One region of the Streptomyces sp. NPDC005435 genome, then DNA from elsewhere that is predicted to be linked to it. Evidence: riboswitches for the same ligand, from Rfam matches in the RefSeq annotation. Region 1 holds a riboswitch; each other region holds the start of a gene.

Region 1 (2,193 bases):
CACCGTGGAGCTCCAGCCGTGCGGCATCACCAAGGCCACCGGACTCGCCCTGGCCGCCGAGCACCTGGGCCTCGGCCGCGCGGACACGATCGCCTTCGGCGACATGCCGAACGACATCCCCATGTTCCAGTGGGCCGCCCACGGCGTCGCCATGGCCAACGCCCACCGCGAACTGCGCGCGGTCGCGGACGAGATCACCCTCTCCAACGAGGACGACGGCGTCGCGGTCGTGCTGGAGAGGGTGTACGGCGTCCGGCAGGACGACGGGCGGGGCGCCCGTAGGTGAATCCCCTACGGGCGCCCCGCCCCGGAAACGTTCCCCTACGGCCTAGTACGGGCCGTTGACGTTGTCGATCGAGCCGTAGCGGTGCCAGGCGTAGTTGCAGGCCGCCGTGATGTTCGCGACCGGGTCGTACGGGTCGAGGGAGGTGCCCGCCACGTGGTACGCCGTGAAGGTCGGGTCGATGACCTGGAGCAGACCCTTGGACGGCGTGCCGTTGACGGCGTTGATGTCCCAGTTGTTGATGGCGCGCGGGTTGCCGGAGGACTCCCGCATCACGTTGCGGTAGATGCCGTTGTAGGTACCCGGGATGCCCTTCTGGCCCATGATCGCGAGGGACTCGCGGATCCAGCCGTCGAGGTTGTTCGCGTACCCGGCCGGCGTGGTCACGGCCGCCGGAGCGGCGGCGGGCGCGACGGCGGGGGCGGCGGAGGCGCTGGTGGCGCCGATGAACGGGATCGCGAGCACGGCGGCACCGGTACCGGTGACGGCGAGCGTACGGAAGACGCGCTGGGCGCGGGCACGGCGCGGCTGAGCGGCAGCAGACATGACACGTTCCTCTCCGGCGCCTGCGAGGTGAGCTGTCGGGTTCGGGCGGGGAGGTGCCCGGCCGCTCACATCCGTGTCCGTGGGACACGAACGCTCCGTGCCCGATGGACACGAAGTCGCGGCTTCACCCCGAGCCGTTGCCGGGTCGACGCGCGTCAGTCAACGCGCGTCGACCCGTCCCGGCGGCCTACCTGGTTCCCCCGCTCCTGCCGTGCGAAATGAGTTCGTCGAGTGGGTGTGTCGGGCCCGGCAGGATTCGGCGTCGCCCGACGGGCCGGAACGTATGCGAGAGCACATGTCGGGAACAAGTGCCGGATTCACACAAAGCAATGGTTGATCTTGACTTGTCCCGATTGGGATACTTGATCCTTTGCGTCCGCCCGCGCTCAACTGGCCCATGGAGCAAGGTGAACGGGGTACTTGGGACCTGTCGGCCGCCCCGGGGTGTCTGGTGACCCAACTCACGAAACCGCAAAATACGCAAAGTCAGACATGAGCGATTAGGTGGATTTGATCCGTCTGTGGGTATTAGGGAGTGTCGGTCCGGTCGGATGCGGAACCTCTGGGGTGGTCCCGTTCGTTGGAGAGACGACCCCCTCCGCATGGGGGCCGGACGGACGTCCGCCCGGCGCGCCGAGCTCCGGCAGCAGGCACATCGTCCTGTTAAGTCGATGAATGTCCGTCCATGTACGCCAAAGAAGAAGACGACCGCTGTGACCCGATACCTCCCGTGCTGGGCGGTGGGTGATGGCGGTGATGGAAACGCGACCGGATACGCTGATCCGAGTGATGGCAGCGACCTATCGACAAACCGTGTAGTCGCCAGCAGACACCAGCAGACAGGAGACCCCTCGTGACCGTCGGCGAGCCGTTCGGGCTGAGCGTGCGGGACCAGGCACTGGAAGCCGATGTCCAGGCCGGATTGACGGCTGTCGAGGAGGGCCTGCTAGAGGCCACCAAGAGCGAGGTCCCCTTCATCACCGGCGCCGCGCAGCACCTCGTGCGGGCCGGCGGCAAGCGGTTCCGTCCCCTGCTCGTGCTCCTCGCCGCCCAGTTCGGCGACAAGTACGCGCCGGGCATCGTCCCCTCCGCCGTCGTCGTGGAGCTGACCCACCTCGCGACGCTCTACCACGACGACGTGATGGACGAGGCCGCCGTGCGCCGGGGCGTGGACAGCGCCAACACCCGCTGGGGCAACTCGGTCGCGGTCCTCACCGGAGACTTCCTCTTCGCCCGCGCGACGCAGATACTGGCCGACCTCGGCCCGGAGGCCGTCCGCGTCCAGGCCCTCGCCTTCGAGCGGCTGGTCACGGGCCAGATAATGGAGACCGCGGGTCCCATGGACGGCCGCGACCCGGTCGAGC
Region 2 (2,193 bases), on a different contig from region 1:
GATGGGGGCTGCCGTCGGACACCGAGGCGGCCGACACCGTACGGCTCATCGTCTCCGAGCTGGCCACCAACGCCGTGCAGCACACCTTCGGGCAGTCGCCCACCTTCACCGTGGACCTCGTCCTGGTGCGGGACGAGTGGCTGCGCATCGGGGTGACGGACAGCCACCCGCGCTTCCCCAGACGGCTGCCGGCGGCCGTGCAGCAGGACAACGGGCGCGGGATGGTCATCATCCGGTGCCTGACCGCCGAGTGCGGCGGCAGGCTCCGGGTGCGCTCCACCCGCGAGGGCGGCAAGACGGTCGCCGTCGAGCTGCCCTGGACGGCACCGGCCGGGCCCCTGACGGCGGCGGCGCGTCAGGAGCCGTAGCCGCGGCCCCGCTCCGGGGACCGCGGCGGCGCTCACACCGGGTCAGTTCACCCGGCCGTACCAGACGCTCTTGGTCCAGATCTTCTGCAGGCGCACCACGTCCCCGGTCTTCGGGGCGTGCCAGATCTTGCCCTTCCCGGCGTAGATCCCGACGTGGTAGACGCTGGACCCCGAGTGGAAGAACACCAGGTCGCCCGCCTTGCGGTGGCCGGCCGAGATGTGGTGCGTCTTGTTGTACTGCTGGGCGGCGGTGCGGGGCAGCTTCTTGCCCGCCTTCTTGAACGAGTAGAGCGTGAGCCCCGAGCAGTCGAACCGGCGCGGTCCGGTGGCCCCGTAGCTGTACGGCGATCCCTTCTTGGACGCCGCGACCTGGAGCGCCTTCGTCGCGGTGGTCGCGGCGGAGGCCTCGGTGGCCAGCCCCGGTACCGCGATCGAGCCGCCCACGGCGGCCAGGGTGAGGGCCGAGGCGGTTCCGGCCCGGGCCATCAGCGACGGGACACGATTGAGCGCAGTCATGCGCAACCCTTCGTCAGCCGCCTGTGAAGGATGACCTGTCGGATTCGGGCTGGCGAAGTTGCCCGGCCGTGTCGCCACGGCTTCACCCCAAGGGCCACTCGGTACGGCCGCCCGCTGTGCGCGAACGTCCGTGCCGGCGACCCGTCTTGCTCGGGTCCTCCACTCCTGCCGATGCACTCCTGTCGACCGGTCATCCGGGCGGCGGCAGGACTCGGCGTCCGCCCGGACCGCCCCGCCGCTGTGGCGGGGGCTTGTCGTCAGACAGGGATCTTCACGTACTACTGACGGAAAATCCCAATGGAATCGGCGGTTTGTGGTGTTACTCACCACTCACCCGTTCGGGTGGACAGTCCCGTTCTCGAACTTCCGTCAGTCCCCGGGCGTAGCCCCGGACCTGGGACGCGAGGTCTTTCGCGCCCCCGTGAACCGTACGCTGCGCAAGTCGGAGGCCGCGGAAACGTGCCCGGAGATACCACGGTCGGCGGTACCACGTTCGGCCCGTTTCGGCTCCCCGAGTGGAGGAGTGCTCGACACGCGGGGGCCGGCGGGGGTGCCGGGTGTCCGGGCCGGGTGCCGTGGTCGGGCGGGAGCGTGGCGGGGGTGGGGCCGGGGGGTGTGCCGGCCCGATGGAAGGGCGGGGGTATTCCGGCGCGTCGGGTCACTTCCCGTCGTCCGGGGGGAGCACGACCCGCGCGGTACGGCGTTCGCCGTCCAGCACCCGGAGCGCGCGTGCCAGCGTGCTCCCGTGCAGCTCCGTCTCGCCCCGCTGGTGCATCAGCGTGAGCGCGTCCCGCAGCTCTGTCGCCTTGCGCACGAGGGCCTGGGCGGCCCGCAGACCGCGGTACGTGTCCTCCTGGCGGGCGGGGTTGATCCGCCCCAGCAGCTCGGCGACCTCCAGATAACGGTCGATCAGGTCGCCCTCGGCGCGGGTCAGGGCGGGCAGCGGCGGAAGCTCCGGCAGCACGGCGCGCTCACCGGGTGCCGGGGGCGCGGCGCTGGACGACCTCGTCGGCGAGCCCGTACGCGACGGCGTCCCGCGCGTCCAGCACCAGCTCCCGCTCCAGATCGGCGTGCACGCGCCCGGCGTCCCGCCCGGTGTGCCGGACGAGCATCTCCTCCATCAGCGCCCGCGTCCGCGCCAGCTCTCCGGCCTGGATGAGCAGATCGCTCGGCTGCCCGTGCACGGGTTCGCCCAGCGTGGGCTGCTCCAGCACGACCCGCGCCCCGGGCAGCACGAACCGCTTCCCCGGCGTCCCCGCCGCGAGCAGCACCGCCGGGGCGGAGGCGACCTGGCCGAGGCAGTAGGTCG
Region 3 (2,193 bases), on a different contig from region 1:
AGCGTGCGCAGCGCCTCGCGGACGGGGACGCGCGAGACGCCGTAGCGGCGGGCGAGGACCTCCTCGGTGAGGCGGCTGCCGCGCTCGTGGACCCCGGCGACGATGTCGTCCCGGATCGCCGTGCACACCGAATGCGCCGGAATACGCATGAGCCACCTCCGCCTTAATCCCCGTGAAACGTCGACGATGGACGCCCGTTCCGTGACTCTATTGCAATGCGCGGGAATTTCCGACGGCGGACCGGAATTCATGGTTCTTTTTTGGACAGCGGGGCAGGCCGCCGGACGGCCGACGCGCCGGAAACGGTACGGAAAGGGCGGGAGCCCCGGCGGCGGTGCGGACCGGGGCTCCCTGGGGTACGGCGCGAAACGCGGGCCGGCCTCAGACGTCCAGGCCGTGCTTGCGGAGGTAGCCGACCGGGTCGACGTCCGAGCCGTACTCGGGGCCCGTACGGGCCTCGAAGTGCAGATGCGGTCCGGTCGCGTTGCCGGTCGCGCCGGACAGGCCGATCTGCTGACCCGGCGTGACCTTCTGGCCCACCGTGACGCCGAGGGACGACAGATGGCCGTACTGGGTGTACATCCCGTCGGCCATCCGGATCACCACCTCGTTGCCGTACGCCCCGCCCCAGCCGGCGGAGACGACGGTGCCCGCGCCGACCGCGTGGACCGGGGTCCCGCTCGCGGCGTGGAAGTCGATGCCGGTGTGGCTGCCGGAGGACCACAGGGAGCCGCCGGTCTTGTAGCCGGTGGAGACGTAGGAGTGGGCGATCGGCGCGACGAAGGCGTTGAGCCGCTCGCGCTCGGCGGCACGGGCCGCGCGGACCTCGGCGGCGCGCGCCTCCTTCACGCGCGCGGCGGCGGCCTCCTGGGCGGCCTTGCGCTCGGCGGCGGCCCGCTGGGCGGCCGCCTGGGCGTCGATCTCGGCGGCGAGGTCGTCGTTGACGCTGATGACCGGGGTGAGACCGGTCTGCTCGGCGGAGTGGTCGGCGGCGAGGGCCGGGGAGGCCGTCAGGGTGCCGACGACACCGGTGGTGGTGAGGGCCGCGACTCCGGCCGCCCGAGCGGTGGTACGCGTGACACGTCCGGGCCTGCGGTGCTTCCCGGTGGCGCACATGAACGCCATGTGGTGGCTGGTCCTTTCCTTCCCTCACGCCTACCGGGTTAGCTGACAGGTTCGGAGAGGAAGGTCTCCTACGGACTCCCCCGCTCGCGCGTGGGCGCCCGATTCACCTCGGGAACATGGTTCCCCGGCTCCCCAGGCTCGCGCCATGCGGGGACTCGGCGTCGGCTGTCCGGTGCCGCGGGCGCGGCGCACTGCCTGACGGACAGCCCGGACGAAGCTAATGGGGACGGCGGCCGATACTCAAACGACTCCGGGCATTTGTAGCGCACGACACAGGGCAGACGGGCAACCTCCGCATCAATCCGGACATTTGCCGACCGGGGCGAACACAAAGGGGCCCTGACGGATCGTCTGCCGTCAGGGCCCCTGCGCGCGTACGGGCGTCTCCGCCCCTCGCTGCTCGTCGCTACTCGGCCGGCACCACGGTGACCGGACCGATGCCGAGGGCCTCCACCGGCTCCTTGATCTGAGCGGCGTCACCGACGAGGACGGTCACCAGCCGGTCCGCCGGGAAGGCGTTCACGACGGCGGCGGTGGCCTCCACGGTGCCGGTCGCGGCCAGCCGGCGGTACAGCTCGGCCTGGTAGTCGTCGGGCAGGTGCTGCTCGACCTGGTCGGCCAGCGTCCCGGCGACGGCGGCGGCCGTCTCGTACTTCAGCGGGGCCACGCCCACCAGGTTCTGCACGGCCACGTCCCGCTCGGCGTCGGTCAGGCCCTCCGCCGCGAGGGTGTTCAGCACGGTCCACAGGTCCGCGAGCGCCGGACCGGTGTTCGGCGTGTCCACCGAGCCGCTGATGGCGAGCATGGAGGCGCCCGTGCCGTCGGCGGAGGAGCGCAGCACCTGGCCGAAGGCGCGCACCCCGTAGGTGTAGCCCTTCTCCTCGCGCAGGACGCGGTCCAGGCGGGAGGTGAGGGTGCCGCCGAGGCAGTAGGTGCCGAGCACCTGCGCGGGCCACACCCGGTCGTGCCGGTCGGAGCCGGTACGGCCGATGAGCAGCTGGGTCTGGACGGCGCCGGGCCGGTCCACGATGACCACGCGGCCGGTGTCGTCGGACGTCACCGGCGGCA
Region 4 (2,193 bases), on a different contig from region 1:
CTGGAGCGCCAGCACGGGCAACGGCTACTTCGGCGGTCTCCAGATCTCGCAGGACGACTGGGCCAAGTACGGCGGCGACCAGTACGCGGCCACCGCCGACCAGGCCAGCCGGTCCCAGCAGATCTCCGTCGCCGAGAAGATCCTCGCCGACCAGGGCACCACGCACTGGGCGACCTGCGCCCTGACGGCCGGCCTGACCTCCGACTCCGCTTCGGTGAACGTGGACACGGGGGTCGCGGACACCGCCTCCCCGAGCGCCGGTTCCACGGACGGCAAGGACAGCGCCTCGCCGTCCGCGTCGGATTCCTCCGGTAAGTCCGACTCGTCCGACGCGGACAAGGCGTCGGACTCGCCCACCGCGTCGCCCTCGTCCGACTCCTCCGCCGACGCCTCGGCCAAGCCGTCGCAGGGCAAGGACAAGGACGCCGACGCCAAGGACGCCGCCAAGGGCAAGGACAAGGGCGCCAAGTCCGGCGCCTCCGCCTCGGCCGACGCCCCGGCCGCGTCCGGCGGCTACTCCGCCCCGGCCTCCGAGGAGTCGGAGGACGCCTGGCAGGACGGCGGCTCCTGGAGCCTCGTCGACACCGGCGCGCTCTCCGGCGGCGGCCGGCACCGCGGCGGCAGCGCGGACGAGAACGTGACGAGCGATCAGAAGGCGGACAGCAGCGGGCGTCACGCGCTGCCCTCCCCGGCCACATACACCATCCACGAGGGCGACACGCTGGAGTCCATCGCCGACTCCCTTGGTGTCGACGGCGGCTGGCAGGCGCTCTACTCCGCGAACAAGAAGGCCATCGGCGGCGACCCGGACGACCTCGTCCTTGGTCAGACGCTCAAGGTGCCCGGCGGGACGGACGGCAAGTAGCCCGATTTGGGCCGGGATTGACGTCCCTCTTCTGGCCGTATGTCCTATTTGGCGAAAGTGTGGGATGAGTCTCAGAGGCCCTGATCGTCTTTGAAATTCCCCTGTGTCCGTGTCTACGGTCAGTCCGCTCGTCACCACGAGCCCCGATGGCCGGCACGCCGAATCCTGCCAGCGGTCACCCGGGAACAGTCGACGCGTCAAGCGCCGCCGGCAGGAGCGGGGGAACCAAGGTAAGTGCCCGGACCGGTGATTGACGCCGGAGCGGGCTTGGGGTGAAGCCACCCCCTCCACGACGGGGAGGGTGGCCGGGCAACTCAACCGGCCCGAACCCGACAGCTCACCTCGCAGGCGTCGGTGAGGGGATCGACCATGCTGTTTTCCAGCAAGGGCACGCACCGTCGCCCGGCCAAGGCCGTCCGCACCCTCGCGCTCGCCGGTGTCGCCGGCGCCGCGATCGCCGGTCCGCTGATGGCGGCCGGCAGCGCCTCCGCCGCCACCGCCTCCGAGTGGGACGCCGTCGCCCAGTGCGAGTCCGGCGGCAACTGGGCCGTCAACACCGGCAACGGCTACTACGGCGGCCTGCAGTTCTCCGCCGCCACCTGGGCCGCGTACGGCGGCACGCAGTACTCCGCCACGGCCGACAAGGCCACCAAGGACCAGCAGATCACCATCGCCGAGAAGGTGCTCGCCGCCCAGGGCAAGGGCGCCTGGCCGGTCTGCGGCACGGGCCTGTCCAGCACGCCGTACAGCTCCGCCGCCGCGAGCACCCCGTCCACCTCGGCGACGACCACCACGGGCACCGCCAAGGCCACGACGGACGCCGCCGCGCGCACCACCGCCCCGGAGACGGCCTCGCGCTCCGCGAGCCGTACCGCGCCCCAGACCGTCACCACCCCGACCGGCCAGAAGGTCAAGAAGGGCGACGGCGAGTACAAGGTCGTCAAGGGCGACACGCTCAGCACCATCGCCACGAAGCACCACGTCAAGGGCGGCTGGAAGAAGCTGTTCGACCTCAACAAGGACATCGTCCAGAAGGCCGACCTCATCTACCCCGGCCAGATGCTGCACCTGAAGTAGCGGCCCCGCGCCCGCTCGCCGGGCGCCCCCGCACCCGCTCACCGCACCGCCCCCCCACGCGCATACGGCGCCGCGGTGAGCCCCCTTCCCCCCACCGGGCCCCGCACCGGCGCGTGTTCCCCCGTACGCGCCGGAGCGGGGCTTCCCGGGACCCCGGGCCGCTCCGGGGGTCCGTATCGGACCGTCCGGTACCGGCCACCGCACCACCCCGCTGGCCAGACCCCCTGACACCCCTTTGTTCCGGGCGTGAA

The links. Region 1 has a riboswitch for cyclic di-AMP ahead of AB0898_RS23225 (transglycosylase SLT domain-containing protein). Riboswitches for the same ligand answer to the same signal wherever they lie in the genome.
Region 2: another riboswitch for cyclic di-AMP. It lies ahead of AB0898_RS13635 (C40 family peptidase); the one in region 1 lies ahead of AB0898_RS23225 (transglycosylase SLT domain-containing protein).
Region 3: another riboswitch for cyclic di-AMP. It lies ahead of AB0898_RS14750 (M23 family metallopeptidase); the one in region 1 lies ahead of AB0898_RS23225 (transglycosylase SLT domain-containing protein).
Region 4: another riboswitch for cyclic di-AMP. It lies ahead of AB0898_RS31330 (transglycosylase family protein); the one in region 1 lies ahead of AB0898_RS23225 (transglycosylase SLT domain-containing protein).

What each region holds. Positions count from the first base shown of each region.
Region 1 covers NZ_JBEXEQ010000018.1:117,983-120,175, forward strand. Annotated here, with positions in the region: gene AB0898_RS23220 (HAD family hydrolase) at 1-286, shown strand, start outside; gene AB0898_RS23225 (transglycosylase SLT domain-containing protein) at 329-829, opposite strand; cyclic di-AMP (ydaO/yuaA leader) riboswitch at 832-1,069, opposite strand; gene AB0898_RS23230 (polyprenyl synthetase family protein) at 1,683-2,193, shown strand, end outside.
Region 2 covers NZ_JBEXEQ010000009.1:126,094-128,286, forward strand. Annotated here, with positions in the region: gene AB0898_RS13630 (ATP-binding protein) at 1-368, shown strand, start outside; gene AB0898_RS13635 (C40 family peptidase) at 411-884, opposite strand; cyclic di-AMP (ydaO/yuaA leader) riboswitch at 888-1,111, opposite strand; gene AB0898_RS13640 (hypothetical protein) at 1,543-1,848, opposite strand; gene AB0898_RS13645 (ATP-dependent Clp protease proteolytic subunit) at 1,856-2,193, opposite strand, start outside.
Region 3 covers NZ_JBEXEQ010000010.1:109,585-111,777, reverse strand. Annotated here, with positions in the region: gene AB0898_RS14755 (GntR family transcriptional regulator) at 1-149, opposite strand, end outside; gene AB0898_RS14750 (M23 family metallopeptidase) at 382-1,125, opposite strand; cyclic di-AMP (ydaO/yuaA leader) riboswitch at 1,138-1,296, opposite strand; gene AB0898_RS14745 (pitrilysin family protein) at 1,532-2,193, opposite strand, start outside.
Region 4 covers NZ_JBEXEQ010000039.1:13,229-15,421, forward strand. Annotated here, with positions in the region: gene AB0898_RS31325 (transglycosylase family protein) at 1-865, shown strand, start outside; cyclic di-AMP (ydaO/yuaA leader) riboswitch at 1,058-1,231, shown strand; gene AB0898_RS31330 (transglycosylase family protein) at 1,235-1,942, shown strand.